3 regions of the Xanthomonas sp. NCPPB 3959 genome follow, and region 2 is predicted to be linked to each of the others. Evidence: predicted binding sites of a transcription regulator. Region 2 holds the regulator's gene; each other region holds the start of a gene.
The links. The regulator FliA, encoded in region 2, starts transcription of late flagellar genes. The targets are predictions, from matches to a motif close to TAAAGTTTNNCNNNCNNNGGCCGATAA.
Positions count from the first base shown of each region.

Region 1: the regulator FliA is predicted to act here: its motif matches at 5,245-5,271, upstream of AC1KVG_RS19600 (GGDEF domain-containing protein).
Region 3: the regulator FliA is predicted to act here: its motif matches at 6,033-6,059, upstream of AC1KVG_RS08270 (GGDEF domain-containing protein).

Region 1 is NZ_JBWWVR010000022.1:8,457-18,609, forward strand. Features, by position in the region: gene mdoH (glucans biosynthesis glucosyltransferase MdoH) at 1-918, opposite strand, end outside; gene AC1KVG_RS19580 (hypothetical protein) at 1,247-1,387, opposite strand; partial or broken gene AC1KVG_RS19585 (hypothetical protein) at 1,526-1,724, opposite strand; partial or broken gene AC1KVG_RS19590 (hypothetical protein) at 1,907-2,113, opposite strand; gene AC1KVG_RS19595 (M28 family metallopeptidase) at 2,315-3,949, opposite strand; gene AC1KVG_RS19600 (GGDEF domain-containing protein) at 4,143-5,126, opposite strand; gene AC1KVG_RS19605 (SulP family inorganic anion transporter) at 5,391-6,875, opposite strand; gene AC1KVG_RS19610 (cellulase family glycosylhydrolase) at 7,086-8,534, shown strand; gene AC1KVG_RS19615 (methyl-accepting chemotaxis protein) at 8,882-10,153, shown strand, end outside.
Region 2 is NZ_JBWWVR010000001.1:108,685-118,837, reverse strand. Features, by position in the region: partial or broken gene AC1KVG_RS00435 (putative bifunctional diguanylate cyclase/phosphodiesterase) at 1-1,251, shown strand, start outside; gene flhB (flagellar biosynthesis protein FlhB) at 1,525-2,655, shown strand; gene flhA (flagellar biosynthesis protein FlhA) at 2,652-4,745, shown strand; gene flhF (flagellar biosynthesis GTPase FlhF) at 5,421-7,100, shown strand; gene AC1KVG_RS00415 (MinD/ParA family protein) at 7,087-7,971, shown strand; gene AC1KVG_RS00410 (RNA polymerase sigma factor FliA) at 7,968-8,741, shown strand; gene cheY (chemotaxis response regulator CheY) at 8,777-9,169, shown strand; gene AC1KVG_RS00400 (protein phosphatase CheZ) at 9,169-9,795, shown strand; gene AC1KVG_RS00395 (chemotaxis protein CheA) at 9,798-10,153, shown strand, end outside.
Region 3 is NZ_JBWWVR010000005.1:197,637-207,789, reverse strand. Features, by position in the region: gene AC1KVG_RS08285 (ABC1 kinase family protein) at 1-1,454, opposite strand, end outside; gene AC1KVG_RS08280 (DUF808 domain-containing protein) at 1,584-2,525, shown strand; gene AC1KVG_RS08275 (glycoside hydrolase family 10-like protein) at 2,953-4,257, shown strand; gene AC1KVG_RS08270 (GGDEF domain-containing protein) at 4,369-5,997, opposite strand; gene glgA (glycogen synthase GlgA) at 6,484-8,067, shown strand; gene AC1KVG_RS08260 (1,4-alpha-glucan branching enzyme) at 8,064-10,153, shown strand, end outside.

The sequences.
Region 1 (10,153 bases), on a different contig from region 2:
CCACCAGGCTACGCCAAAGGCGATGATCGGCCCATAGACGCGGCCACCGAACTGCTGCATGCGGGCAAACAGGGTCTGCCCGTTGACCACCGCCGGCAGGGTCTGGATCAGCCCAACGTCCGGGTTGTTTTCCATGCCGGCGACCAGCCGCACGATGGTGTCGCCGGTCATCACGCTGTCGGCGTCCAGGATCAGCATCTGCGGGTAGCTGCCGCCGAAACGACGCACCCAGTCGGCCACGTTACCGGCCTTGCGCGCGGCGTTGTCGGCGCGGCGGCGGTAGAAGATGCGCCCATGCCCGTCGACGCGATCGCACAGCTCGTTGTAGACCAGTTCTTCGGCAGCGCCGATGTGTTCGCGGGTGGTGTCGCTGAGCACGAAGAAGTCGAAATGTTCCAGCTGGCCGGTCTCGGCCACCGATTCGTAAATCGCCTGCAGGCCGGCCAGCAGCCGGCGTGGGTCTTCGTTGTAGGTGGGCATCAGCAACGCAGTGCGCGTGTGCAATGTCGGCAACGGTGCATCCGGGTCGATGCCGAGCTTGCGTCCGGCGCGCGCTACCACGGTGACAAAGCCGGCCACCGCGCTGGCGAAGGACATCGCGATCCAGGCAAACAACAGTATGAACAGCCCGAGCAGGCAGCCTTCCAGCACGCTGATGCCGCCGGGCCACAGCACGCTGAGCATCACCCACACCGCCACGGCAGTGGTGGCAAAGGTGCCGCCGATCAGATAGAAACGCCGCACGCCGATACCGACCGGCGCAGTACGCTGATGCGGCACCTGCAGGCTGCCTTTGCGCAGGTCTTGTTCGGGCATCGCCAGCGGCGCTTCGGGCGGCAGCGTGGGCTGGCCGGCGTCGAGGACGGAGATGGAGGGAAATTCGGTAGGTGCGGGAGAAGAAGTCACAATGCCGTCCATCAAGGCTGCCCGTCGCGCGAAGGCGACAGCGCGAGCTGAAACGGGAGATCCATCCCCGCTATGTAAAATGCCGTTGCCACACGCACCGTGTCGTGGGCGAGCCCGACGGTGTGCGACCACGTCGCAGGTTTGGCAGCTCTAAGACCACTCCGATGCACAAGCTCTCCTGGCTGCAACTTCACGTCGCGGCTCATCCTAAAGAATCGATCGTTAAGGAAGCGAAGGCCGCTTTCTGTCGTCTTCGCCCCACCCGACGAGGACAGCGCGGCAGACTACGCCGCAGCGACCGAACACAACCCCAACAGATTGCAGCCTGACGCGCGCGCTGTCACGGGCGGCGAACCACGCTGTCATGTAAGACAACTGCAAGTGATGTGCCAGGAAGTGCAATCGGTTGCATCGCCGGCGTGCTGACGCTGGCGATCGCGTCGATGACGGTGACCGGAACTGAAGGCAGCGTGCGCGTCATGGTGTATCGGAATCAGCGATGTGGGTCCTGCACCAACTTCAATGCAGGCCACAAACGGTGCGTTCCGCGCAAGCTCATCACTTCAAGACAACCAGGATTTCGAGTCGTTGCATCGTTTAGGTGCGATCAAAAGCTTGGTTAGTCGAGGGCGCGGTGCCCTCGCCGCTCGCGGGACACGCCGTGAATCCGTCCGTGGAGGCTCGGTGGCGGCATCCATGCCGCCACACGGTCCCGCAATCGGCGAGGACACCGCACCAGAGAGTAAATCGGTTGCTTTGTTGAAAACATGCACAGCGACCATCTCGACTGGTCCTTGTCCGCCCACCGTCGCGGGACCTTACGCGGCATGGATGCCGCGTAAGAGCCTACACGGACGTACTTGCGGCGTGTCCCGCGATGGTGGGCGGGCAAGGACCCTGCAGCGGAGTCACAGATCAACCGCTCTGTAACTGATCTATCCGCACTCTCCATGCGTTCAAGACAACCGAGATTTCGAGTCTTAGCATCGTTTAGATGCGATCAAAAGCTTGGTGAGTCGAGCGCGCAGTGCCCTCGCCGCTCGCGGGACACGCCGCAAGTACGTCCATGTAGGCTCGGTGGCGGCATCCATGCCGCCACACGGTCCCGCAAGCGGCGAGGACACCGCACCAGACAGGTTGCTGGTTGCTTGAAAACATGCACAGCGACCATCTCGACTGGTCCTTGCCCGCCCACCGTCGCGGGACCTTACGCGGCATGGATGCCGCGTAAGAGCCTACACGGACGTACTTGCGGCGTGTCCCGCGATGGTGGGCGGGCAAGGACCCTGCAGCCAAGCCGAAGATCTGCCGCTCTACGACTGACAGAAACGCAGCTAGTCGAGGGCTCGGCACCCTCACCAGAACGTTAGTCGGTCACTGGCTGAAACGCTGTCCGTCAAACACCCTCTTACTTGCGTGCCGCCTCGCTGGCATCGCGGGTGGCGCGGAACTCCGAATCGCTGCTCCAGTTCGGCCACTGGCGCGAATCGGCCAGTTGCTGGCCCAGCGCGTACAGCACGCCCAGATCGCGCGCCGCACCGGCGAAGGTCCAGTCCGGCTTCCACTCGTCGCCCTGCTGGTGATAGCGCTTGGCGGTGTAGTCGTCGGAGGCGGCCTTGCCTGCGGCTACGCCGCCCACTTCCCAGTCCTGCCCGGAGGCATACGACAGCGCCGGCACGCCGCGCTTGGCGAAGGAGAAATGATCGGAGCGGAAGAAATACCCCGCCTGCGGCTTGGGATCGGGCGTGTAGCGCAGCTTCCACTGGCCGGCCACGCTCTTGAGCTGATCGAGCAATTCCAGCTTGGCGGTGCCGTAGATGCCGAAATCGCGCGCGGGCACGAACGGGTTCATGCCGTCCATGTTGATCACCGCCACCGTGGTGTCCAGCGGGTACAACGGCTTGGATGCGTAGAACTCCGAGCCCAGCAAGCCCTTTTCTTCGGCGGTCACCGCCAGGAATACCACCGAGCGCTCCGGCTTGGGCCCCGCGGCAAAACCGCGTGCCAGTTCCAGCAACGCCGCAGTGCCGCTGGCGTTATCCAGCGCACCGTTGAAGATGGTGTCGCCACGCGCATCCGGCTTGCCCACGCCGATATGGTCCCAATGCGCGCTGTAGATCAGCGTCTCGTCGGGGCGTTTGCTGCCTTCCAGGCGCGCGACCACGTTGTGCGAGGTGATCACGTCGGACTTGACCTGGTAGCTGGCGCTCAGGCTCTGGCCCTTGAGCTCGACCGGCTTGAAGCCGCGCGTCTGCGCCTGCTTCTTCAAGGCGTCGAAATCCAGCCCGGCATGCTTGAACAACTCGCTGGCCAGATCGCGCTGGATCCAGCCTTCCAGGGTGGGATGGGCGCTGCGCGGGTTGTCGCGCACTACATCGAACATGGTGTTGGTGTTGGAGCTGGCCACCGTGTCCCAGCCGTAAGAGGCCGGCGCGGTTTCGTGCACCACCAGCACGCCGAGTGCGCCCTGGCGCGCGCCTTCTTCGTACTTGTAGGTCCAGCGGCCGTAGTAGGTCATGCCGGCACCGTCGAAGGCGCCCTTGCCGGTTTCGAAATCCGGGTCGTTGATCAGCACCACCGCGATCTTGCCCTTCAGATCCACGCCCTTGAAGTCGTCCCAGTCGCGCTCCGGCGCCTTGACCCCGTAGCCGACGAACACCAGCGGTGCGTTGGCGATGTCGACGGTGGACGAACCATCCAGCGCAGCGCGGATGGCGATCTGCTTGCCCTGGGTCAGGGTTTGCGGCTTGCCGGCATTCTGCAAAGCAATAGTCGGTGCGCCAACGATATCGGCGCGCCGCAGCGGCACCGCCTGGGTCCACGCGCGCTTGCCGTTGGCGAGATCACCGCCCGGCTGCAGGCCGGCGGCAGCAAACTGCTTGCTCAGGTAGGCGATGGTCTTTTCTTCACCGGCGGTAGCCGGGCCGCGGCCTTCGTAGGCATCGGAGGCCAGTTCCTTGACGTCGCGCGAGATGCGCGCGCCATCGAAGGTGGGGGTCGCTGCCATGACTGCAGTCGAGACCGCCATGGCCAGCATTCCCATCACAAGTCGCTCGATCACGGCTCGCTTCGTCACAACTTGCTTCATCACAGCTCGCTTCACTGCAGCACCCAGGTGTTGTCCAGACAGCCCTGGAGTGTAGCCACTGCGGCGTTTGACCGGGTGTGTGCATCGGCAGTGCGGCTGCATCACGCCGCGCGGTATTTACTGGGTTGCCGCCCATGGACGACGCAACTCAGAACAGATCGACGCTGCCCACCTGCTGGGTGAGATGCTGCATCTGCCCGCTGGCGACCAACTCTGCGTAGACCTCGGCACGGTTGCGGCCGTGCTGCTTGGCCCAATACAGCGCCTTGTCGGCCTCGTCCATCATCTGGCTGATCAAGCGGCCATGGGTCAATTCGACGATGCCGGTGCTGAGCGTGACCTTGCCCACTTGCGGGAAGGCGTACTCGGCCACTGCCAGCCGGAAGCGCTCGAACAGGCTCACCGCCGTATCGCGATCCACCCCGCGCAGCACGATCACGAACTCCTCGCCGCCAAAGCGGAACAGCAGGTCGTCCTGACGGAACGCGCGCTGCATCAGCTGGGCAACCAGCAGCAACACCTCGTCACCGTACAGATGGCCGAAGCTGTCGTTGACGCGCTTGAAGTGATCAATGTCCACGATCCCCAGCCACACGCTTTCGCCTGCCGACGCATCCGCCGCAGCGCCTGCGAACAAGCGCAGGATCACATCGTCGAAGGTCTTGCGGTTACGCAGCCCGGTCAGCGCGTCGCGCTGGGCATCGTCGAGCAGGCTGCGGTAATTCTGGAAAAAACGCGCAAAGCCCTGCAGCATCGCCTGCTCGGCGGTGCCGGGAACGCGCGAACCACCCACGCGCAGGCACGTGCGGATGCCGCGCGCTTCCATCATCGGGTAGACCAGCAGTGCACGGCCGTCTTCCTCCAGCTGCACCACATCGCCCGCCCCGCGTGCGTCGGCGAGCTGCGCACGCAGTTGCGCGTCGCGGATCTCGGCCACCGTCAACGACAGCCGGCCGTCCTCGCGCAGCCGGGTTTCGGCCATGGTGCGGCCATCCGGCGCGATGCGCAGCAGCGAGAGTTCTTCAGCTGCACAGACCTCGCGCACGGTGCGCAGCAGGCTCAGATCGAGCAGATCGGCGTCGCGAATGGCGGTCAGGTCCACCATCCGTTCCAGCAACGGTTCGTTGGTCATCGCCGCGCCATCCCGTGCACGGACGCCCGCCCGCAGCACCGCTGGCGGCACGCAGGCAGACATCTCGGGCTGGAACGCACTGGCATCACGACGATCACCGGCAATCTTTGATGTCGGTTCATCGGCGCTATTCAGGCGAACTTGAGGTCGCTGCCCGGCCACGCTCAGCCTGCGGCCAGCCAGCCCGGGAGCCGGGTGCATGTCGGCCGCCTGCGTGTCGGCCATGTGCAGCCAGGCCGAATGCGCCCACCCGCCCTGCCGTGCTCAGGGCAGCGAAGATTCCAGCGCGTCTTCGCCCAGCGCGTGCGCCTGCATCAGCCGCCGGCTGCTGGCGTTCAAGCCTGTGACCTGCACCTCCAGGCCATGGTGACGCAGCCGCTGCACCACCTTGTCCAGCGCCGCCACTGCGGTGATATCCCAGAAATGCGCGCGGCTCACATCGATCAGCACCGTGCGGCCGGGGACCTGGCGTGCGTCGAAGGCATCGATAAACACGTCGGCCGAGGCGAAGAACACCTGCCCGCGCACGCTGTAGGTGCGCACGCCATCGGCGTCGCTATGGGCGATCTGCAGCAGCCCGGCCACCTTGAAGGTGAAGAACACCCCGCTCAACACCACGCCCACGGCTACACCCGCAGCGAGGTTATGGGTGAGCAAGGTCACCGCCACGGTGGCCAGCATCACCACGCTGGAGGTGCGCGGATGGGTCACCACGGTGCGCAACGAGCGCCAATCGAAGGTCTCCGCCGAGACCATCACCATGATCGCCACCAACGCCACCACTGGCACCTGCGACACCCACGGCTTGAGCGCCACAATCAGGATCAGCAGAAACACGCCGGCAAACAACGTCGACAAGCGCCCACGCCCGCCGTATTTCACGTTGCCCACGGTCTGCCCGATCATGCCGCAGCCGGCAATGCCGCCGAACAGGCTGGCGGCCGCATTGGCGATGCCCAGCCCGGTGCATTCGCGGTTCTTGTCGCTGGGTGTGTCGGTAAGTTCGTCGACCACGCGCGCAGTCATCAGCGATTCGAGCAGGCCTACCATGGCGATGGCCAAGGCCGGCAAGGCGATGATGCGCAAGGTTTCCAGCGTCAACGGCACCGACGGCCATTGCAGGAACGGCAGCGCGTTCGGCAGCTTGCCCAGATCCGCCACGGTCTTCAGCGGCAGATGCAAGGCTGTGCTTGCAACCGTCAGCAGCAGGATGCACAGCAACGGCGAGGGAATCGCCGAGACACCCGGCAGGCGCAGCCGCGGCAGGCCGTAGATGATCGCCAGGCCCACGCCCAACATCACCCAGGTAGTCAGATTGGCGCCATGCAGATGCGGCAGCTGCGCGGCGAAGATCAGCACCGCCAACGCATTGACGAAACCGGTGCGCACCGAGCTGCTGACAAAGCGCATCAGCACGCCCAGCCGCAGCAAGCCGAACAGGATCTGCACCGCACCGGCGAGCAGCCCGGCCGCCAGCAGATACGGCAACCCGTGCGTGGCCACCAGCGGTGCGGCCACCAGCGCCACCGAGCCGGCCGCAGCAGAAATCATCGCCGGGCGTCCACCGCAAAACGCAATCACGATACCGATGACGAACGAGGCGAACAGGCCGACCTGCGGGTCCACGCCGGCCACGAACGCGAACGCGATCACTTCGGGAATCAGGGCAAATGTTGCGACCGCACCGGCCATGAGTTCGCGCGCGGGTGAGGCGCGCCATTGCGCCAGTTCGGCACGCAAGAAGGACATTGGAAGACACTCCGGGGACAGAAAGGACAGCCTGCGGACACTGCGCAGCGGCAATAGTGTGCGGGAAAGCGACCCCGCCCGCAGCCTGCGCGTGATCGGTGCGGCAATGCGCTTTTCTGTGGCTGGGGTCACGCTACATAAAACGGCCGCGGACCAAGATGCCCCCCTCACCGCACCCGGGTGTCGGGTCGGTTTCCCAGGGAGATCACCATGTCCATTTTCAGGGCTGCAAGCACGCTCGCACTGGCTACGGCGTTGGCGCTGGCCGCCGCACCGGCCTTCAGCTATTCCATCAGCAACAACAAGGTTGTCGACGACAACGGCAAGGTGGTCCAGCTCAAGGGCGTCAACGTGTTCGGTTTCGAGACCGGCAACCATGTCATCCATGGTCTGTGGGCGCGCAACTGGAAGGACATGATCATCCAGATACAGGGCCTGGGCTTCAACGCCGTGCGCCTGCCGTTCTGCCCGGCCACGCTGCGTGCCACCACCATGCCCAGCAGCATCGACTATGGCCGTAATCCCGATCTGCAGGGCCTGAGCTCGCTGCAGATCCTCGACAAGGTGATCAACGAATTCAACGCCCGCGGCATCTACGTGCTGCTGGATCATCACACGCCCGATTGCGGCGCCATTTCCGAGCTCTGGTACACCAGTTCCTATTCCGAAGCGCAGTGGCTGGACGACCTGCGCTTTGTGGCCAACCGCTACAAGAACGTGCCCAGCGTGATCGGTGTGGATCTGAAGAACGAACCGCACGGCGCCGCCACCTGGGGCACCGGCAACGCGGCCACCGACTGGAACAAGGCCGCCGAGCGCGGTTCGGCCGCGGTGCTGGCCGTGGCGCCCAAGTGGATCATTGCGGTGGAAGGCATCACCGACAATCCGGTGTGCTCGACCAATGGCGGCATCTTCTGGGGCGGCAATCTGCAGCCGCTGGCCTGCACGCCGTTGAACATTCCGGCCAACCGCCTGCTGCTGGCACCGCATGTGTACGGGCCGGACGTGTTCGTGCAGTCGTACTTCAACGACAGCAACTTCCCCAACAACATGCCCGCGATCTGGGAGCGTCACTTCGGCCAGTTCGCCGGCACCCATGCGCTGCTGCTGGGCGAATTCGGCGGCAAGTACGGCGAAGGCGATGCGCGCGACAAGGTGTGGCAGGACGCACTGGTGAAGTACCTGCGCAGCAAGGGCATTAACGAAGGTTTCTACTGGTCGTGGAATCCCAACAGCGGCGACACCGGCGGCATCCTGCGCGACGACTGGACCAGCGTGCGCGAAGACAAGATGACCTTGTTGCGCACGCTGTGGGGCACGGTGAGCAGCACCACGCCGACACCGACGCCGACCCCCACACCGACTCCCACGCCAACCCCGACGCCCACTCCCACACCGACCCCCACTGGCAGCTTCAGCACCAAGGTGATCGTGGACAGCAGCTGGAGCGGCGGCTCCTGCAATCGCGTGCAGGTCACCAACACCGGCACCGGTAGCGGCACCTGGGCGATCTCGCTGCCGGTCAGCGGCACCGTCAACAATGCCTGGAATGTCACCTGGTCGCAGAGCGGCAGCACGCTCAGGGCCAGCGGCGTGGACTTCAATCGCACCCTGGCAGCCGGTGCAACCGCTGAATTCGGTTTCTGCGCGGCCAGCTGAGTGCGGTGAGGCGGGCACGCCGCGCGTGTCCGCCGTTGCGCTACGTGCTGCGGGCAGTTTGCAATGTAAGCATGCGGCGTCATGCATCGATCGATGGATCGATGCCCGCCACCTGCATGACCTTGTAGGAGCGCCCTCGGGCGCGATGAGGCGTTATCGATAACGCTTCATCGCGCCCGAGGGCGCTCCTACGTTGTATCGGCAGCTATCGCCTTGGTGCATGACCTGCCCCGCCCAAGCAGACGCTGCCGCAATCAGCATTCAACCCGGATGTGAATCAGCCGATATCCATGCCAGAGCGCCCTGCGCGCGTTTTGGATGTCGTTGCCATGCCTGTTGTGTCGCTATTGCGTCGTCACGTTGCCAATCTCCCACTCACCCGCAAGTTCATCCTGCTCTGCGCGCTACTGACCGTGGGTGTGATCCTGCTCGCGGTGGCTGCGGCGCGCCTGCAATATCTGGATCTGGTGGAGGCGCGCAAGCTCAGCGTCAAGACCGAGGTCGAGATGGGTCTCACCGTGATGCAGCACTATGCCGACAAGGTCAAAGCTGGCGAGTTGACGGTCGAACAGGCCAAGGCAGCGGCAAGTACAACGCTTGCCGACATGCGCACCAACGATGGCGTGGATTATTTCTTCATCGTCGATCCGCAGATGCGCATCCTGATGCATCCCAAGCGCGCCGTCGGCACCGACATGAGCGATTACAAGAGCGATGCCGGGCAGTACGTGTATCGCGACATCAAGACCGCGATCGAGCGTGGCGACGGTTTCAGCTATTACAACGCACCCAAGCCGGGCAAAAAAGAACAGCTGCCCAAGATCAGCTATGCCAAGACCTTTCCGGCCTGGAACTGGGTCTTGGTGATGGGTGTGTACGCCGAAGACATCCAGGTGCAGGCCTGGGGCTTCACGCGCACCTTGACGTTGATCGGCGGCGCGTTGGTGGCGATGGTGATCGGCCTGTGCTGGTTGATCGCCTCGGCCATGGCTGCGCCGCTGCGTGCCGCATCGCGCACCGCAGAGGCGATCGCCTCCGGCCGCTTCGATAACGACATCCGGGTTGAATCGCGCGATGAAACCGGCCAGCTGATGCACAGCATGCAGCAGATGCAGAATCAGCTGCAGCGCTTCAACGGCGAGATGCAGACCATGATCCGTCTGCAGCAGGGCGAGAACATCGCGCACCGCATTCCGGAAGATTTCCCCGGCGATTACGGCACGCTGGCGCATGGCGTGAACACGGTGGTGTTCGAGCATCTGGATGCCATCAACGAAGCGATGGACGTGATGAGCGACTACGGCCGTGGCGATCTGCGCCGCGACATGCGCCGCCTTCCCGGCCAGCGCGCGGCATTGCATGAAGCCCTGGACACGGTGAAGGGCAATCTGTCGGCGATCAACAGCGACATCGCGCGCCTGGCCGATGCCGCAGCGCGTGGCGATTTTTCCGCACGTGGCGAGCAATCACGCTACCAGTTCGCGTTTGCGGAAATGGTACAGGCGTTGAACCGGCTGATGCAGCAGGCCGATGCAGGCCTGGACGATGTGGGCCGCATCATGGCCGCGATTGCCGACGGCGATCTGTCGCAGCGGGTGGAATCGCATTACGAAGGCGCG
Region 2 (10,153 bases):
GATCGCGCCCAGCACGACGGGCAGCGCTTCGCGGTGATGCTGATCAATCTGGATGGCTTCAAGGCGGTCAACGACGGCTACGGGCATCAGTTCGGCGACCAGCTGCTGGTGGCGGTGGCCGGGCGCATGAGCGCGCACCGCCGCGCCAACGGCAGCCTGGCGCGGCTGGGCGCCGACGAGTTCGCACTGGTGTCCGACATCGCCGACCCGGAGGACGCCGCCGCGATCGCCGCGCATCTGCTGCAGGCGCTGGCGGTGCCGTTCCTGGTCGGCGACCAGGAGCTGCGCCTGAGCAGCAGCGTCGGCATTGCGCTATATCCCGAAGACGCCGGACCGGAAGACACCGGCAGCGAGCATCAGCTGATGACGCATGCCGATGCGGCGATGCGCCACGCCAAACAGGCCGGGCGCAACCGCTACAGCTTCTTCGAGCGTTCGATGACCGGTACCACCCGCGAGCGCCTGCAGCTGCTGCAGGACCTGCCGCGCGCGCTGGAGCTGGGCCAGTTCGTGCTGCATTACCAACCCAAATACTGCGCCGAGGATGGCCGCCCGATCGGAGCCGAGGCGCTGATCCGCTGGCAACATCCCGAGCGCGGCCTGGTGCCACCGGACAGCTTCATCCCGCTGGCCGAACGCAGCGGCATGATCGGACCGCTCGGCAGCTGGGTGCTGCAGCAGGCCTGCCGGCAGATGCGCGCCTGGCGCGAGGCCGGGCATGGCGACTGGCGGGTGGCGGTGAACCTCTCGGCCACGCAGCTGGCCTCGCCCAGCCTGCTGGACGAAGTAGCCACCACCCTGGCCGAGCATCTGATTCCGCCTGGCCAGCTCACCCTGGAAATCACCGAAACCATGGCCATGCGCGATGCCGACGCCTGCCTGCGCACGCTCGGCCAGCTCAACGCGCTGGGCGTGCGTATCGCCATCGACGATTTCGGCACCGGCTATTCCAACCTGCTCTACCTGCGCAAGCTGCCCGCGCACGAACTCAAGATCGACCGCAGCTTCGTGCAGGCGATGGACACCTGCCCCGAAGACATCGCCATCGTCGCAGCCGTCGTCGCGCTGGCCCACACCATGCGCCTGCAGGTAGTGGCCGAGGGCGTGGAGACCACCGCCCAGCGCAACACCCTGGAACGGCTGGGCTGTGACCAGTTGCAGGGCTATCTGCTGGGCCGGCCAATGGACGCAGAGCGCTTTATCGCCACGGTGGTCGCCCAGCGCGATGGTGCGCAACGCCAGGCCAGCTGAGCAAAAGCATCAAAAAACGACCGTAGACCTGCATCCACGCTCGACGACCCGCCATCCGAGCCGAGCACCAGCCTGCAGTTGGTCAGCCATCGCGCCCGATTCCCGACCTGCGGCCCTCCCGCTAACCACCCAACTACAACACCCCGCCAGCGGCTCCACGCGCGGCCGCTGCGTCCCGAATCCCCAATCCCGATTCCCGCCCCCCCAATCCCCCGCCCCACCAACTGGAACGCCGCTTGCATGAGGCAGGGCTGACAAGTCACCGGCACCTCCATGTCCGAGTCCGAAGACGGCGGCGAACGTACAGAGCTTCCCACCGAAAAACGCCTGCGCGAAGCCCGCGAGCAGGGCAACATCCCGCAGTCGCGCGAGTTGTCCACTGCCGCCGTGTTCGGCGCCGGCGTGTTCGCGCTGATGGCCCTGGCGCGCGGCATCGGCGATGGCGCCAGCGTCTGGATGAAGACCGCGCTCAGTCCGGACCCGAAAATGCGTGAAAACCCGATGGCGCTGTTCGGCCACTTCGGCGACCTGCTGCTGCAACTGCTGTGGGTGATGGTGCCGCTGATCGGCATCTGCCTGGCCGCCGGCCTGGCCGGCCCGCTGCTGATGAGCGGTCTGCATTTTTCCGGCAAGGCGATCATGCCCGACCTCAACAAGCTCAACCCGGCCAACGGGATCAAGCGCATGTGGGGCAGCAATAGCCTGGCCGAGCTGGTCAAGTCGGTGCTGCGGCTGCTGTTCGTCGGGCTGGCCGCCAGCCTGTGCATCTCCAAGGGCCTGCACGGCCTGCGCTCGCTGGTGAACCAGCCGCTGGAACAGGCCGTGGGCAACGGGTTGGACTTCACCAAGAGCCTGCTGTTCTACACCGCCGGGGCCTTGGTGCTGCTGGCTGCCATCGACGCGCCGTACCAGAAGTGGAACTGGATGCGGAAGCTCAAGATGACCCGCGAAGAGATCAAGCGCGAGATGAAGGAGAGCGAGGGCAGCCCGGAGGTCAAGGGGCGCATCCGCCAGATGCAGATGCAGATGTCGCAGCGCCAGATGATGGAAGCGGTACCCAAGGCCGACGTGGTGCTGATGAACCCGACCCACTACGCGGTGGCGCTCAAGTACGAGGGCGGCAAGATGCGCGCCCCGATCGTGGTGGCCAAGGGCGTGGACGAAATGGCCTTCCGCATCCGCGAAGTCTGCGAACAGCACCGGGTGTCGATCGTCACCGCCCCGCCTTTGGCACGCGCCTTGTATAGAGAAGCTCAAATTGGCAAGGAAATTCCCGTGAGACTCTATTCGGTCGTGGCCCAGGTGCTGTCCTACGTCTACCAGTTGCGTGGTTGGAACGGCGGCCCGATGCCGGAATTGCCTTCCCTCGAAGTGGATGAGTTCGGCAAGGGAGCCAGCGCATGAGCGCCCAACCCGCACCGCTGAATGCACGTCGCATCATGGAGTTGCTGCGCAACGGCCTGGGCGCCCCGCTGGCGCTGATGGCCATGCTGGCCATGCTGATGGTGCCGCTGGCCGCACCGGTGCTGGATGCCTTGTTCACCTTCAACATCGCCATCTCGCTGATGGTGCTGCTGGCGGTGATCTACGTGCAGCGCCCGCTGGAATTCACCATTTTCCCGATCGTGCTGTTGATGACCACGATGCTGCGCCTGGCGCTGAACGTCGCCTCCAGCCGTGTGATCCTGATCAACGGCCAGGACGGCCACGCTGCGGCCGGCAAGGTCATCGAGGCGTTCGGCCAGTTCGTCATCGGCGGCAATTACGCCGTGGGCATCGTGGTGTTCGCGATCCTGACCATCATCAACTTCGTGGTCATCACCAAGGGTGCCGGGCGCGTGTCGGAAGTGACCGCGCGCTTCATCCTCGACGCCATGCCCGGCAAGCAGATGGCGATCGACGCCGACCTCAACGCCGGTTTGCTGACGCGTGAGGAAGCCAAGGCCCGCCGCGAAGAAGTGCGCGAGGAAGCCGACTTCTACGGCGCGATGGACGGCGCCAACAAGTTCATCCGCGGCGATGCCATCGCCGCCATCATGATTTTGTTCATCAACCTCATCGGCGGCATGGCGGTGGGCATGTTCCAGCACGGCATGAGCTTCGTGGATGCCGCCTCCACCTACACCCTGCTGTCGATCGGCGACGGTTTGGTGGCGCAGCTGCCGGCCTTGCTGGTGTCGTCCTCGGTGGCCTTGCTGGTGACCCGTGCCTCGCGTGCGCAGGACATGCGCGGCGCCATGATCAGCCAGGTGTTCGGCCAGCACCGCGCATTGGCGGTGGCTGCGGCCATCCTGGGCCTGGTCGGCCTGGTGCCGGGCATGCCGAACGTCGCGTTTTTGACGCTCGGCCTGATCCTGGGCGTGATCGCCTGGAAAATGTACAAGCGCAGCCTGGTCATCCCGCCCACCGGCGACCCCGCCACCGACCCCAAGGCCGCAGCGGCGGCCACCGCCGCCCAGGCCAGTTCGGAGCTGAGCTGGGACGAGCTGCGCCCGATCGACCCGCTGGGCCTGGAAGTGGGCTACCGGCTGATCCCGCTGGTGGACAAGAACCAGGGCGGCGAATTGATGGCGCGCATCAAGGGCGTGCGCCGCAAGCTCACCCAGGACATCGGCTTTCTGGTGCCGCCGGTGCATATCCGCGACAACCTGGAGCTGTCGGCCAACGCCTACCGCCTGCTGGTGCACGGCGTGCCGGTGGCCACTGCGGAAATCTATCCCGATCGCGAACTGGCGCTGGACCCGGGCGGCGCACTCGGCCAGCTCGACGGCATCCCCGGCAAGGACCCGGCATTCGGCCTGGACGCCACCTGGATCCAGCCGCATCAGCGCGCCTATGCCGAATCGATGGGCTACACCGTGGTCGACCCGGCCACCGTCATCGCCACCCATCTGTCGCACCTGATCCGCGAACACGCCCCGGAACTGCTCGGCCACGAGGAAGTGCAGCAACTGCTGGCGACCCTGGCCAAGACCGCGCCGAAGATGGTCGAAGACCTCACCCCCAAGGCGTTGCCGCTGTCGGTGGTGGTGCGGGTGCTGCAGAACCTGCTGATCGAGCGCATCCCGGTGCGCCAGCTGCGCAAGATCGTCGAAGCGCTGGTCGAGCACGCCCCGCACAGCCAGGACCCCACCACCCTCACCGCCGCGGTGCGCACCTCGCTGGGTCGCTTCATCGTGCAGGAAATCGCCGGCATGTCGGCCGAGCTGCCGGTCTACACGCTGGCCCCGCAGCTGGAGCGCGTGCTGCAGGAATCCACCCACGGCAATGGCGTGGCACTGGAACCCGGCCTGGCCGAGCGCCTGCACCAGAGCCTGGCCGATTGCGTCGGCAAGCAGGAAGCCCGCAACGAACCGGCGGTGGTGCTGGTACCTGGCCAGGTCCGCGCAGCGCTGGCCCGCCTGGTCCGCCATAGCGTGCCGACCCTGTCGGTACTGGCGTACAGCGAAGTGCCGGAAGACAAGCGCCTGAAGCTGGTCGGCACGATCAGCTGAGCCTGACGCACCTCGTAGGAGCGCACCTGGGCGCGACGGGCTCTACCGGGACAGCCCGTCGCGCCCAAGGGCGCTCCTACGACACGCGACGTGCTGCGGACCAGAAAAGCTTGCTGACATCACTGTAGGAGCGACCTTGGTCGCGAGGGCGTTACCGGGAGGGCCCATCGCGCCCGGGTGCGCTCCTACGAACCCACCCGCGCCCGGCCCTCTCGCTGCAGACAGGCGACCGACCACCGCACCCAGCGTCGGAAAGCCGCCACTCGTCCAAACCTCCAATCGATTGCACGACGCTGGCGGTTTCGAGGCTTTGCGGGCGCTCCACGCTCGACCTCCCACCCGCCAGCGCATCCACCCGCACAGTGGATGCCAACGCAGCGCGCCCCTAGAGAAAAGTCAATTAAACCAGTGACTTGAAATCTTGCAGCCGGGCCGATCGCACAGCTCCAGTCTGTCCCAACCTTCCAGATTCCCGCGCCGGAACCCCGGCACCGCGTTTTGGCACGCCGCGTGCATTAGCTCTGGCGAGACCGCAGTCAGCTTGATCACTGCGGGGCGAGCAGCAGCACTTGGAACAACCGAACGGGACAGGCAACTCATGACGCTGGCAACACACCCACATTCATCGCGCACCCGTCCGGCGTCCGGCGGGTCCCGTTCCTGGAGGCACTTCGCATGAAAATCAAACGCTTCGTTGCCCCGGACATGCGCACCGCATTCCGCATGGTGCGTGAAGAACACGGCCCGGACGCAGTGATCCTGTCCAACCGCCGTACCGCCGAAGGCATCGAGATCGTCGCTGCCAGCAACTACGACGAAGAACTCGTGCAGCGCGCTCTGGAAACCGCGCGCTCCGAGACTCCGTCGGCTGCGGCGGCTGCGGCGGCACAGATCGAACAGGCGCCGGCCCAGCAGGCCCCGGCCCGGACAGCCGCGCCGTTCCACGCCCCGCTGAAGCCGGCCGGTGACACCGGCAGCAGCCAGCGTCAGCGTGTTGCCAGCGCTGCAGACGACATGATCGCCGCGATGGCGCTGCGCCAGCCGGTCAACGTGCCGCGCTCGGCGCCGGTCGCCGCACCGGTGCGGACTGCCGCCGCCCCGTCTGCCGCCGCTCAAGCATTGGCCCACGCCGTTGCAGTTGCCGCCGCACCGCGCCAGGAACATGCGCTGTCGGCAGTGCCGGAACAGCTGTTCGCCGACTTCCTGACCACCGCACCGGTACAGGCTCCGGTGCACGCTGCCCCGGTGCAGGCACGCACGCCGATCATGGCCGCCGCGCTCGCCACCCACGCCTCTTACGGGCAGGACGACGACGAGCAGGACGACGACGGCTTCGACATGGACGACGCGCTGCCGCAGATCCTGCCGCCGGCCGCATTGCCGCCGCTGGTGGCCGCCCCGGTCGCCCTGGCCGCAGTACCGGTCGCCGCCGCCCCGGTGCCGCAGAACGACGAAGAACTCAAGCAGCTGCGCGGTGAGCTGGCGCTGATGCGTCAGATGATCGAGCGCGAAATGAACCGCCTCACCGACGAGCGCCTGCGTGGCTCCCCGGTGCGTGCGCAGGCCCTGGAACTGATGGACGACTACGGCTTCGATGCCGGTCTGATCCGCGATGTGGCCCTGCAGATCCCGGCCGATACCGAATTGCACCGCGGCCGCGGGCTGATGCTGGGCCTGCTGTCCAAGCGTCTGCCGGTGGCTCCGATCGACCCGCTGGAACGCGGCGGCGTGATCGCCCTGGTCGGCCCGACCGGTGCCGGCAAGACCACCACTATCGCCAAGCTCGCCCAGCGCTTCGCCGCCCAGCACGCCCCGCGCGACGTGGCCCTGGTCACCACCGACACCCAGCGCGTCGGCGGCCGCGAGCAGCTGCACAGCTACGGCCGTCAGCTCGGCATCGCGGTGCACGAGGCCGACAGCGCCGAGAGCCTGCTGGAACTGCTCGAGCGCCTGCGCGACTACAAGCTGGTGCTGATCGACACCGCCGGCATGGGTCAGCGCGACCGCGCCCTGGCCGCACAGCTGAACTGGCTGCGCGCCGCGCACCAGGTCACCTCGCTGCTGGTGCTGCCGGCCAACGCCCATTTTTCCGACCTCGACGAGGTCGTACGCCGCTTCGCCCACGCCAAACCCCAAGGCGTGGTGCTGACCAAACTCGACGAGACCGGCCGCTTCGGCAGCGCCTTGTCGGTGGTGGTTGACCATCAAATGCCCATCACCTGGGTGACTGACGGACAGCGGGTCCCCGACGACCTGCACCGCGCCAATGCCGCCAGTCTCGTTCTTCGCCTTGAAGATTTGCGGCGCGCTGCCGATAAGCCCTGTACTCCGGAGCACAACCATGCAGTCGCGTGAATACGCCAAGCTGACCAACGCCTTCCCCCTGACGGCGACCCGTCCCGAGCCCTTGGGCCCGGTGCGCACCATTGCCGTGACCGGTGGCAAGGGTGGCGTGGGTAAAACCAACATCTCCGCCAACCTGGCCGTGGCCCTCGCCGAGATGGGCAAGCGCACCCTGCTGCTCGACGCCGACCTTGGCCTGGCCAACCTGGACGTGGTCTTGGGCCTGTCGCCCAAGTACACCCTGGCCGACCTGATCGCTGGCCGCTGCACGCTGGATGAAGTGATCATCGAAGGCCCCGGTGGCGTGTTGGTGGTCCCGGCCGCCTCCGGTCGCCGCCACATGGCCGAACTGGCTCCGGCCCAGCACATCGGCCTGGTCAACGTGTTCTCCGAGCTGGAACGCGACCTAGACGTGATGGTCATCGACACCGCCGCCGGCATCACCGACAGCGTGCTGACCTTCTGCCAGGCCGCCCAGGACACCGTGGTGGTGGTCTGCGACGAACCGGCCTCGATCACCGACGCCTACGCGCTGATCAAGGTGCTCTCGCGCGAACGCGGCGTGGACCGTCTGCAGATCATCGCCAACATGGTGCGCGACCCCAACGAAGGCCGCCTGCTGTACGACAAGCTGTCGCGGGTCTGCGAAAAATTCCTCGGCGACGTGTCGCTGAACTACCTCGGCCACGTGCCACAGGACGACTGGTTGCGTTTGTCGGTACAGCGCCAGCAACCGGTCATCAAGGCCTACCCCGCCAGCCCCTCGGCGCTGGCCATCGCAGAAATCGCGCGGCGTACCTCGCGCTGGCAGGCCCCCACCGTGCCACGCGGCAACGTCGAGTTCTTTGTCGAACGCATCATCCAACGGGGGGTCGCCGCATGAGCACCGCTACCGCAACCGCAACGACGGCCACCGCGCAGTACCGTGCAGTGCAACGCAACAACGCCAACGACATCGTCACCCAGCACGCCGATCTGGTGCGCCGCATCGCCCACCATCTGGCCGCGCGCCTGCCGGCGAGCGTGGAAGTGGACGACCTGATCCAGGCCGGCATGATCGGCCTGATCGAAGCCTCGCGCAGTTATGACTCCGAGCAGGGCGCCTCGTTCGAAACCTATGCCTCGATCCGTATCCGCGGCTCGATGATCGACGAGATTCGCAGAGGCGACTGGGTACCGCGTTCGGTGCACCGCCGTGCCCGCGACGCTGCTGCTGCAGTACGCAAGATCGAACAGAACACCGGCCGCGCCGCCGCCGCCACCGAAGTGGCCGCCGCGATGGAAATGCCGCTGCCCGATTACCTGCGTCTGATGGAAGACGCCGCGCGCGGCCAGGTGCTGAGCCTGGAGTCGCGGATCGAAGATCACGGCGAGCTGGACACCACCGCCAAGGGTGGCCCCAACCCGCAGCAGATGATGGAGCGTGGCGAGTTCGGCCGCGAGCTGGGCAAGGCCATCGGCCAGTTGCCCGAGCGCGAGCAGCTGGTGCTGTCGCTGTACTACGAACAGGAATTGAACCTGAAGGAAATCGGCGCCGTGCTCGGTGTCAGCGAATCGCGCGTCTGCCAGATCCACGGCCAGGCCGTGGTGCGTCTGCGCGGCCGCCTCAAGGTCTTCGAACTGGCCGATGCCGGTGTCGAAATTGACGAATGATTTTTTCGCGTATTTTTTAGTGTTAGGAGCTTGATGTGAACAAGAACATGCGGATTTTGATCGTGGACGACTTCTCGACGATGCGACGTATCGTCAAGAATCTGTTGGGCGATCTTGGTTTCACCAATACCGCAGAGGCCGAAGACGGCAACAGCGCATTGGCTGCGTTGCGGGCCGGCCCGTTCGATTTCGTGGTCACCGACTGGAACATGCCCGGCATGACCGGTATCGACCTGCTGCGCAACATCCGCGCCGACGCCAAGCTCAAGCACCTGCCGGTGATGATGGTGACCGCCGAAGCCAAGCGCGAGCAGATCATCGAAGCCGCCCAGTGCGGCGTGAACGGCTACATCATCAAGCCGTTCACCGCGCAGACGCTGGAAGAAAAGCTGGGCAAGGTGTTCGAACGTCTGGCGGCGACCGCCTGATGAACGCCACCGTGGAAACCAATGCCGAACGCGCTGCCTTGATCGACCGCCTGCAAGGCGCGCTCGATGCACTGGAAAGCGGTGACGAAGCCGCATGGAAGCGCGAGGTCGACCACCTCGCCGCCTTGCGCACCCGTCCGATGATGCAGGGCCTGAGCCGGCTCGCACGCGAACTCGGTCAGGCGCTGGGCGAATTGCCCACCGTGCCCGAAGAAGCCGGCGAGCTGGACGATGCGTGTTCGCGCCTGGACCACGTGGTGGAAATGACCGAAAAGGCCAGCCATCGCACGCTGGATCTGGTCGAAGAATGCCGTGAGCTGGCCAACCAGCTGCGCGACGGTGGTCTGAATCAGGACCAGGGCGCGCTGATGGACAAGATGCGCCACAACCTGACCGAACTGTCGCTGGCGCAGAGCTACCAGGACCTGAGCGGGCAGATCATCCGTCGCGTGGCCGGCATCGTGCGGCGCGTGCACGAAGGCTTCGGCGCACTCGGCCTGCCGCCGAAGAGCACCGAGCCGAAGAAAGACGACGGCGGTCTTGCCGGTCCTGCAGTCAAGGGCCTGGACCGTCACGCGGTGTCGCAGGACGACGCCGATGACCTGCTGTCCGGATTGGGGTTGTAACCATGAGTGCTGTTCCAGACGATATTGCTGCCGATTTCATCGTCGAGGCCCAGGAAATCCTGGATCGCCTCGGCGAACAGCTGGTCGCGCTGGAACAGGCACCGGACGAAGCCGACCAGCTCAACGCGGTGTTCCGCGGCTTCCACACGCTCAAGGGCGGCGCCGGCTTTCTGGCGATCAAGCCCATGGTGGAGCTGTGCCACGCCGCTGAAGAAACCCTCGGCATGGCACGCTCCGGCCAGGCGGTGTTGCAGGCGCATCACTTCGATGCCGCGCAGCAGTCGCTGGATTATCTGCAGGCGATGCTGGATGCGATGGGCTCGGGCGAAACCGTGCCGCATGCACCGGCCTCGCTGAT
Region 3 (10,153 bases), on a different contig from region 2:
AGGCGGTTTTCTGCGGCCAGCGAGAGAATCTCGGACATGCGCCGCGGCCCTTCGCGCACCAGGTGCTGCAGCTCCATCGCCTCGCTGGCCAGGTTGGCGGCGGACAGGGATTTTTTCAGGCGCGCACGCATCACGTGCTGCAGATGGCGCTCGACGATGCGGCGCGTATCCAGGGTGGGCGACAACGCGCGGCACACGCCTTCCAGATTCAATAGCGTCTTGCCGAGCAGGCTCAACTCCGGCGGCGTACGCAGGCCGTTGGCGGTGGCGATGCGCACCAGATCCAGCACCACGCGGCCTTCGGAGGTGGTGTCGTGGGCGGCGTAGCGGGCGATCATTTGCCCGGTCTCGCGCTGGTAGCGGTCTTCGTCGTAATCCTCCAGCCGCGTGCTGAGCGCGATGGTCTCTTCGGCGACTTCTTCGCCGCGGCCATCGACGGCGGCGAACAGCAGCTTGAGCAAGCGCTCGCGCAGGCGCGGCGGCACGTGGGCGACCATGCCCAGGTCGAAGATCGCCAGGCGCCCGTCCTGCAGCACGCGCAGGTTGCCCGGATGCGGGTCGGCATGGATTTCGCCATGCACGAACATCTGGTCCAGATAGCCCTTGACCAGCTCTGCGGCCAGGTTGTCCATCGGCTGTTCGGTGCGCCGCAGGCCGGAGATCTTGTCCACGCGCACGCCTTCGGCCAGCTGCATGGTGAGCACCTTGCGGCTGCTCAGGTCCCAGATCGGTTGCGGGATCCACAGCATCGGAAACGGCTTGAGGTGCTTGCCGAAGCGCACCAGCGTTTCGGCTTCGTCCTCGTAATTGAGTTCGGCGCGCAGGGTCTTGCCGAATTCGCCCAGCCAGTCGGCAAAGCGCACGCGCCGGCCGATACCGGTCAGCCGGTCGGCGGCGGTGGCAAAGCTCTTGAGCACGTCCAGGTCCGAGCGCACCTGTGCGGCCACTTCGGGCTTTTGCACCTTGATCGCCACCGGGGTGCCGTCGCGCAAGGCGGCGCGGTGCACCTGCGCCAGCGAGGCGCAGCCCAGCGGCACCGGATCGAAAAACGAGAAGGCCTTGTTGACCGAGACGCCGAGTTCTTCTTCGATGATCTGGCGGATGCGCTCCACCGGCACCGAATTGGTGTTTTCCTGCATGCGCTCCAGCGCGGTGGCAAATTCCGGCGGCACGATGTCCGGGCGCGTCGACAGCATCTGGCCCAGTTTGACGAAGGTGGGGCCGAGTGCCTCCAGATCGGAGACGAATTGGTCCGGGGTGCCTTCGGCAGGCACTTCGTACTCGTTGATCGCCGCCGGATCCAGGTTCATGCCGGCAAACACGCCCGAGCCGCGATAGCGCAGCAACAGGCGCAGGATCTGGGTACGCCGGCTCATGCCGCCCACCACGGCGTTATCGGCCGGGATCGCGGCCTGGGCCGGCGTGCGGGAAGGATCGTTCGGACTCAAGGCCATCTCCGGCACTCGTGCAATCGCTGAGTGTGGCCAGCGCTGGGTGGTGACGTGGTGAATCCGACGCACGCAATCACCCCATGCGGGCGCTGGATCGGCGAGAATCCAGCGCCACCCACGAAGGACCCCCGCATGGCCGGTGCCAGCCTGTTCACCCTGCTCGACGACATCGCCACCCTGCTGGACGACGTTTCCATCCTGACCAAGGTCGCGGCCAAGAAGACCGCCGGCGTGCTCGGCGACGATCTGGCGCTCAACGCGCAGCAGGTGACCGGCGTGACCGCCGACCGCGAATTGCCGGTGGTGTGGGCGGTGGCCAAGGGCTCGCTGGTCAACAAGGTGATCCTGGTGCCGGCGGCGCTGGCGATCAGCGCGCTGGAAGCCTGGCTGCGCGGGCGCGGCTACAACGTGCCGCTGGTGATGCCGCTGATGATGATCGGCGGCGCCTACCTGTGCTTCGAGGGTGTGGAGAAGCTGGCGCACAAGTTCCTGCATAACGAGGAAGAAGAAGCGCAGCGGCATGCCGAACGCACCCGCGCGCTGGCCGACGAGAGCGTGGACGTGGTGGCGCTGGAGAAGGACAAGGTCAAGGGTGCGATCCGCACCGACTTCATCCTGTCGGCGGAGATCATCGTGCTGTCGCTGGGCGTGGTGGCCGGGGTGTCGTTCGGCCAGCAGGTCGCGGTGCTGGTGGCGATCGCGCTGGCGATGACGATCGGTGTGTACGGCCTGGTCGCGGCGATCGTGAAGCTGGACGACCTGGGGTTGTACCTGACCAACAAGGGCGCGGCGTTGGCGGCGTTGGGTCGCGGCATTCTGGTGGCCGCACCGTGGCTGATGAAGTTCCTGTCGGTGGCCGGCACGCTGGCGATGTTCCTGGTCGGCGGCGGCATCCTGGTGCACAACATCCCGGCGCTGCACCATTTCGTGCAGGACCTGACCAAGTCGGCTGGCGGCATGGGGTGGTTGGTCGATGCACTGGGCAACATGCTGGTTGGCGTGATCGCCGGTGCGATCGTGCTGGGCGCGGTAATGCTGTTCCAGAAGCTGCGCGGGAAAAAACCGGCGCATTGACGCCGCGTCACGGCCGCCGGGTTGGGAGGCAACTCGGCGCCGGTGTGGCATCGTTGGCTGGCGTTGGTCGAGCGCAATGGCAATGGCAATGGCTGCCAACGATCCGCCAGTGACTGTCGGCCGTTTGCGAGTGTCCATCTGCACGATGGCGCCGCCGTTTCGGGCATTGCGTCACGGCGGCTGCGTACCTGACGAAGCGAAGTTCGTGATTCCGATGTTGCGCGCGTCTTCCGGCGGTCGCCATTGCTAGGGTGTGCTTCGTGGGTGGTATCGGACTGTGCTGCATGACGGCAGCCTGACGTAGAGACCGGGCCACGACTGCAGCAGCGCGATGCAGGAGGGATGCGTGAAGAAAACGGCTGAAGAACAAGACAACACGCGTGCGGCGCGGCCTGCCGTGCAGCAGCCGGATCAAGCGCGCCAGGCAATGTCTGCAGCGGATCGGGATGCGGTACCGGTCGGCGGCTCCCCCGGCATTGGTCGGCGGCGCTTTCTCGGTTTGGGCTCGGCAGCAATGGCCGCGGCCATCGTGGGCGTTCCAGCCAGCGCAGCCACGCTATCGAACGCTCAGATGCGCGCAACCTGGATCACCAGCGTGTTCAATCTCGACTGGCCAAGTGCTGCGTCCGCACGGATCGTCGACCCTGCCGAACGCATCGCGGTACAGCAGCGGGAATTGCTGGCAATCGTCGATCAGGCCCAGGCGCTGCATCTGAATACCCTGGTCTTTCAGGTCAAGCCCTGTGCCGATGCGCTGTACCGCTCGCGTATCCTGCCATGGTCGCCGGTCATGACCGGCGTTCTAGGCAAGGACCCGGGTTTCGACCCGCTGGCATTCTTGCTGCGGCATGCGCATGCGCGGGGCATCCAGGTGCATGCCTGGCTCAATCCCTATCGTGTTTCGACCGGCCTGGACCAGGCCACGCTCGATGCGTTTGCCACTGCGTCGAACGATTCGCCGCAGAGCGTGTATCTGCGCCACCCCGACTGGGTGGGCGTGGCAGCCAATCGGCTGGTGCTCGATCCAGGCATGCCGGCCGTGCGTCGCTGGATCTGTGGCGTGGTCGCCGAACTGGTGGCGTTCTACCACGTGGATGGGGTGCAATTCGATGACTACTTCTACACCGAATCGGCGCAGTCTTCCCTCGACGATGCACAGACCTATGCCGCCCATGGGGCCGGATTTGCCGACAAAGGGGATTGGCGCCGCGACAACACCTATCGATTGATGCGAGAGGTGGCCAGGACCATTCGGGCGATCAGGCCAGGGGTGGCATTTGGGGTCAGCCCGGCCGGAGTGTGGCGCAATCGCCAGGATGATCCGCTGGGCTCGGACACACAGGCCGGTGCGCCCACATTCGATACCGCTTATGCCGATACCCGCCGTTGGGTTCGCGAAGAACTCGTGGACTACATCGTGCCGCAGATTTACTGGCCGCTGGCACGCCAGGCAGTGCGCTACGACACCATCGCACGCTGGTGGGCGGACACCGTGCGCGGTCGGCGCGTGCAACTCTATATCGGCATGGCGTTGTACAAGGTCGGCACTGCCAACGCGCTGGAGCCGGATTGGACACTGGACGGCGGTGTGCCCGAGATCGCCCGCCAGCTTGACGTGAATGCATCGCTGCCTGAGGTTGGCGGCTGCATGTTGTTTCGCCACGGATTTCTCGCTGCGGCCCAGACGCAACAGGTGGTGGACTATCTCAGGCTGCGTTGGCAGAGCCCTTGAAGCAACTGGCAAGACGCCTGCCCAGCCGATGAAGCTATGGAGGGCACTGACTCTGCTTGTCCCAGGCAGGCGTCGGGTCCAGTGCGGGGACGCACCTGTCGGCACGTGCCGCTAATCCGCACTGATCACCCGGTTCTTGCCGGCCGACTTGGCGTCGTACATGGCGCGGTCGGCGCGGCGGATCACATCGTCCTGGGATTCGTCGAGATGGCGCAGTGCCACGCCGCCGCTGAAGCTGATGAACACGCGCACGTCGTCGTGCAGCAACGAGCGTTGTGCCAGCGCGCGCTGCAGGCGGATCACCGCTGCGCTGGCTTCGAAGATGGTGGAGTCCGGCAACAGCAGCACGAATTCTTCGCCGCCGAAGCGGGCGATGGCGTCGGTGGTGCGCAGCACGGCCTTGGCCACGTCCACGGTGTGGCGCAGCGCGGCGTCGCCGCCGGCATGGCCGTGGGTCTCGTTGAGGCGGCGGAAGTCGTCCAGGTCCAGCATCGCTACGCATAGCGGCTGCCCGCTGCGCTGGGTGCGTGCGGCTTCGCGCTGGAACAGTTCTTCGAAACCGCGCCGGTTGAGCGCGCCGGTGAGCTGGTCTTCGCGCACCAGGCCGGCCACGTCCTTGAGTTCCTGTTCGAGCGAGGCGATGCGCTGCTCGGAATCTTCGACCTGGCGGCGGGCCGAGAGCAGTTCGTCGCGTGCGGCGAGTGCCTGCGCCTGCACCCCGGCGGTGTCCTGTAGCAGGTCCTGCAACAGGCGATTGAGGTCCGGAATGCCGCGTGCGTCGCCGATCGCCTGCGAATAACCGGCAACGCGATCATGGTATTCGCCGGTGCTGGTGGCCATGCCATCCAGCCGGTCGACGAAGGACACCATCATCTCGCGCATGGCGGTCTTGGAGTCGGCGATGCCTTGCTTGAGCAGGCCTTGCTTGTAGATGACCTCGCGCAGGGTGCCGCGCGCCTGTTCGATCGAGCCGACGTCCAGCGGGCCGGAAATCAGTTGCCGCACCACCGAGATCTGGCCCTGCAGCCAGCTGCGGTCGTCGAGCAGTTCGCCCACGTTCTCCAGCAACAGGTCGAACAGGCCAAGCAACAGGTTCTGTTGCTCGCTGGCATCTTCGGCGCGCAGGCCGATCTGGTGGCTCAGCTCGCGCAGCCGCTGTTCCAGCGTGATCAGTTCATGCCCCGGGCGCCAGTGGCGCAGCGCCGAGGCCAGCGTCTGCGCCTCTTCGGCCAGCTCCGGGCTGCGTTGCAGCAGCGTGGCCAGCGCGTTGCCCAATGCATGCCGCAACAGATCGCGCAACTGCTCGGCCTCGGTGCGGCCTTCGGCCAGCGAATCGCCGGTGTCGACGGTGCGGATGTACTTGTCGATCAACTGGCGCAGGCCGCGGCCGTAGCCAGGCCAGTCGCCGGCCGCGTAGGCCGCGCTCAGGCGCACGCCCATGTCGCCGAGTTCGCCGTGCAGGCTGGCGATGCCTTCGGCAAACGACAGCAGCAAGGCCTCCGGATGCGACGCATGCGAGAACAGGCGTATCAGCAAGGCAGTGGCGGCGGCAGGATCGTGCGCGCCGGATTTGGTCTTGGCCGGCACCAATTGATGCGCCGCCAGGCCTTGCCCACCGCGCTCGCTGTTCAGCACTGCCGGCAAGGCTGCCGCCGGGCGCGCGCTGTCCGCCCCGCCCCAGGGCAACAGGCGGCGCAGCCCGCCACGCGGGCGGCTTGGGAGTTCAGGCTGGTCTGCCATGCGCCAGGGTCTCAAAGTCGTAGTGCTATCGCTCGTTATCGGCGCGCAGGCGGGTGGCTTAAGCGGGCCAGACAAGAGGGCATATGACCAGCATGCGCGCATCGGCCAGGCAGGGGCGCGACCAGTGCCGCGCGCGTGCGCATGAACAAGTCATACAAGTGACGGCGGGCGCCGCCGAAAGATCCTGCCTGCGGTGCATTGCAATGCTGGTGCACCGACAGGGGCACGTCATCGCCCTGCAATGTGCGGCTTATGCCTGCCTGCATGCGCAACCATGCGCAACGGAATGTTGGTTGTCGCAGAAAAGTCAGCACGTATTCACGCATTTTTTATTTGGTCGGGGTGTAGATTCATCTCCAAGGACAACGTGGAGTACGCGCGTCATCCCCGCTCCTCATTCGCAGCAGGTCGCCTGGCCGTAGTGGCAGACGATGGTTTCCGCTTCGCTGTTTTTCCGTCTCCACCCACTTTACGACGGACGTTTAGATGGTTGCCATGATGCCGCTGCACGCTACTACCGCACGCTTAGAGCGAAGCACGATGATCCCTACTCTGAAGAAGAGCGGGCGACCGCGCGATGCACGCGGGCGTTTCATCCGGCACCACGAGCGCCTGCCGGTCTCGTTGGCCGACACGCGTGGTGCGCTGTTCGTGGTGTCGGAGATGGCGGACTTCATCAAGGCTGGCGGTCTGGGCGATGTGGCCGCGGCGCTGCCACGCGCGCTGCGCCATCGCTACGACGTGCGGGTGTTGATCCCCGGCTACCGTGCGGTGCTGGCGCGCGCCGGCAAGGTGGAGATCGTCGGCCGGGTGTTGGCGCATGCTGCGCTGCCTGCCTGCGACATCGGCCGCATCGTGCAGTCCGATGGCCTGCCGATCTACATCCTGTTGTCCAAGGAACTGTTCGAACGCGACGGCTCACCGTATGTGAGCACCAGTGGTTCGGAGTTCGAAGACAACGCGATCCGCTTCGCTACCTTGTCGCATGCTGCCGCGCAGATTGCCGCCGGCCATGCGGGACTGGGTTGGAAGCCGCGTCTGCTGCACTTGAACGACTGGCCGTGCGCGTTGGCGGCAGCCTATGTGCGTTGGTCCGGCGGCACCACGCCGTGCCTGCTGACCATCCATAACCTGGCCTATCAGGGTCTGGTGCCGTATTCGATGGCCGCCGCGCTGGGTATCCCCGCCGAGCGGGTGGCCGAGCTGGAGTTCTACGGGCAGATGTCGTTCCTGCGCGGCGGCATCGTGCATGCCGACCACGTCAACACGGTCAGCGTCAGCTATGCCCAGCAGATCACCGGCCCGGCACAGGGCTGCGGGCTGGATCGCCTGCTGGCCGGCCGCGCAGCCAAGGGCGCACTCACCGGTATCGTCAACGGCATCGACGCCAGCTGGGATCCGCGTACCGACGCACATCTGGACGCGCATTTCAGCGTGAATCATTGGCAGGGCCGTCAGGCCAACGCCGCGCAGGTGCGCAAGGCGTTCGGGCTGCGCGAAAGCACCGGCCCGTTGTTTGCGGTGGTCTCGCGGCTGGTGCATCAGAAAGGCCTGGACCTGATCTGCGAGGTCGCCCCGCAGATCGTGGCGGCCGGCGGCCAGATCGCAGTGATCGGCGGCGGCGAGCCGGAGATCGAACAACAGGTTGCCGAGCTGACCCGGCGTTATCCCGGCCAGGTCGGTGCCTTTATCGGTTTTGAAGAAGGCCTGGCGCGGCGCATGTTCGCCGGTGCCGACTTCCTGCTGATGCCCTCGCGCTTCGAGCCCTGCGGGCTGAGCCAGATGTACGCGCAGCGCTTCGGCTGCCTGCCGATCGCGCACGCCACCGGTGGCCTGATCGACACGGTGGATGACGGCGTCACCGGCTTCCTGTTCCAGCAGGCCAGTGTGGAGGCCTTGCGCCGCTGCCTGGAGCGCGCCTTCCGCACCTTCCGCCTGCCCAGCCTGCTGTCGGCGATGCGCCGTGCGGCGATGCTGCGCCCCAGCGGTTGGGATGTGGCCGGCAAGAAGTACCTCTCCCTCTACGAACGCACCGCCGCCACTGCGCCCGCGCTTGCGACGGTGTCATGAGCGAACGGTTGGGCGTGCAGGGGCAGGAGACGGAAGCAGCGGCGGTGAGCATGGAAGAGGCGTCCGAAGTCATGCGGTGCGTGCATGCGCTGGCCGATGGATTGCCCGCCGATGCCTTCGCGGTACTGGGCCCGCACACGCAGGCCGACGGCCGCCGCCTGGTGCGCGTGCTGGCGCCCGGCGCCGAGGCGATGGGGCTGATCGATCCGCGCGGCAAGTTGTTGGCACGCATGCAGCCCGGCGCGATCGAGGGTGTGTTCGAAGGCATGTTGGCGGTGGAGGGCCCTTACCGGCTGCGCATCGTTTGGCCGGATGTGGTGCAGGAGATCGAAGACCCGTACGCGTTTGCCGCCACGCTGGATGAGTCCGTGCTGCTGCAGATTGCCGCAGGCGATGGCCAGGCGCTACGCAGCGCCCTGGGCGCGCAGCATCTGCACTGCAACGATGTGCCGGGCGTGCGTTTTGCCGTGTGGGCGCCGCACGCGCAACGCGTGGCAGTGGTCGGCGACTTCAACGGCTGGGACCTGCGGCGGCATCCGATGCGCCAGCGCATCGGTGGCTTCTGGGAGCTGTTCCTGCCGCGCGTGGAAGCCGGTACCCGCTACAAGTACGCCATCACTGCCGCCGACGGCCGCGTGCTGCTTAAGGCCGACCCGGTGGCGCGTCAAAGCGAATTGCCGCCTGCCACGGCCTCGGTGGTACCGGGCGCCGCGGCGTTTGCGTGGACCGATGCTGCCTGGATCGCTTCGCGCGATGCGAGTGCGGCGCCGGCGCCACTATCGATCTACGAAGTGCACGCCGCCTCCTGGCGCCGCGATGGGCATGACCAGCCGCTGGATTGGCCGGCACTTGCCGCACAACTGATTCCGTATGTGCAGCAGCTCGGCTTCACCCATATCGAACTGCTGCCGATCACCGAGCATCCGTTCGGTGGCTCGTGGGGCTATCAACCGCTGGGCCTGTACGCGCCGACCGCGCGGCATGGCAGTCCGGACGGGTTTGCCCAATTCGTCGACGCCTGCCATCGCGCCGGCATTGGCGTGATCCTGGATTGGGTCAGCGCGCACTTCCCCGATGATGCGCACGGCCTGGCGCAGTTTGATGGCGCCGCCCTGTACGAACATGCCGACCCGCGCGAAGGCATGCATCGCGACTGGAATACGCTGATCTACAACTACGGCCGGCCGGAAGTGACCGCCTACCTGCTGGGCAGCGCGCTGGAGTGGATCGACCATTACCACCTCGACGGTCTACGCGTGGATGCGGTGGCCTCGATGCTGTACCGAGACTACGGCCGCGCCGAAGGCGAATGGGTGCCCAACGCGCATGGCGGCCGCGAGAATCTGGAAGCCGTCGCTTTCCTGCGCCAGCTCAACAGCGAGATCGCCACGCGCTTTCCCGGCGTGCTGACCATCGCCGAAGAATCCACCGCCTGGCCGGGCGTGACCGCGCCGATCAGCGAAGGCGGCCTGGGCTTTACGCACAAATGGAACATGGGCTGGATGCACGACACGCTGAGCTATATGCAGCGCGATCCGGCCGAGCGCGCGCAGCACCACAGCCAGCTGACCTTCGGACTGGTCTACGCGTTCTCCGAACGCTTCGTGCTGCCGCTCTCGCATGACGAAGTGGTGCATGGCACCGGTGGTCTGCTCGGTCAGATGCCGGGCGACGATTGGCGGCGCTTCGCCAATCTGCGCGCCTATCTGGCGCTGATGTGGGCGCATCCGGGCGACAAACTGCTGTTCATGGGCGCCGAATTCGGCCAATGGCGCGACTGGAATCACGACCAATCGCTGGACTGGCATCTGCTCGATGGCGCCCCGCATCGCGGCGTGCAGCAATTGGTGGGCGATCTCAACGCGGCCTTGCGCCGCGTGCCGGCCTTGTATCGCGGCACCCATCGCGCCGACGGCTTCGACTGGAGCGTGGCCGACGATGCGCGCAACAGCGTGCTGGCCTTCATCCGCCACGATCCCGAGGGTGGTGCACCGCTGCTGGCGGTGAGCAACCTCACCCCGCAACCGCTTCACGACTATCGCGTCGGCGTGCCGCGTGCCGGCAGCTGGCGCGAAATCCTCAACAC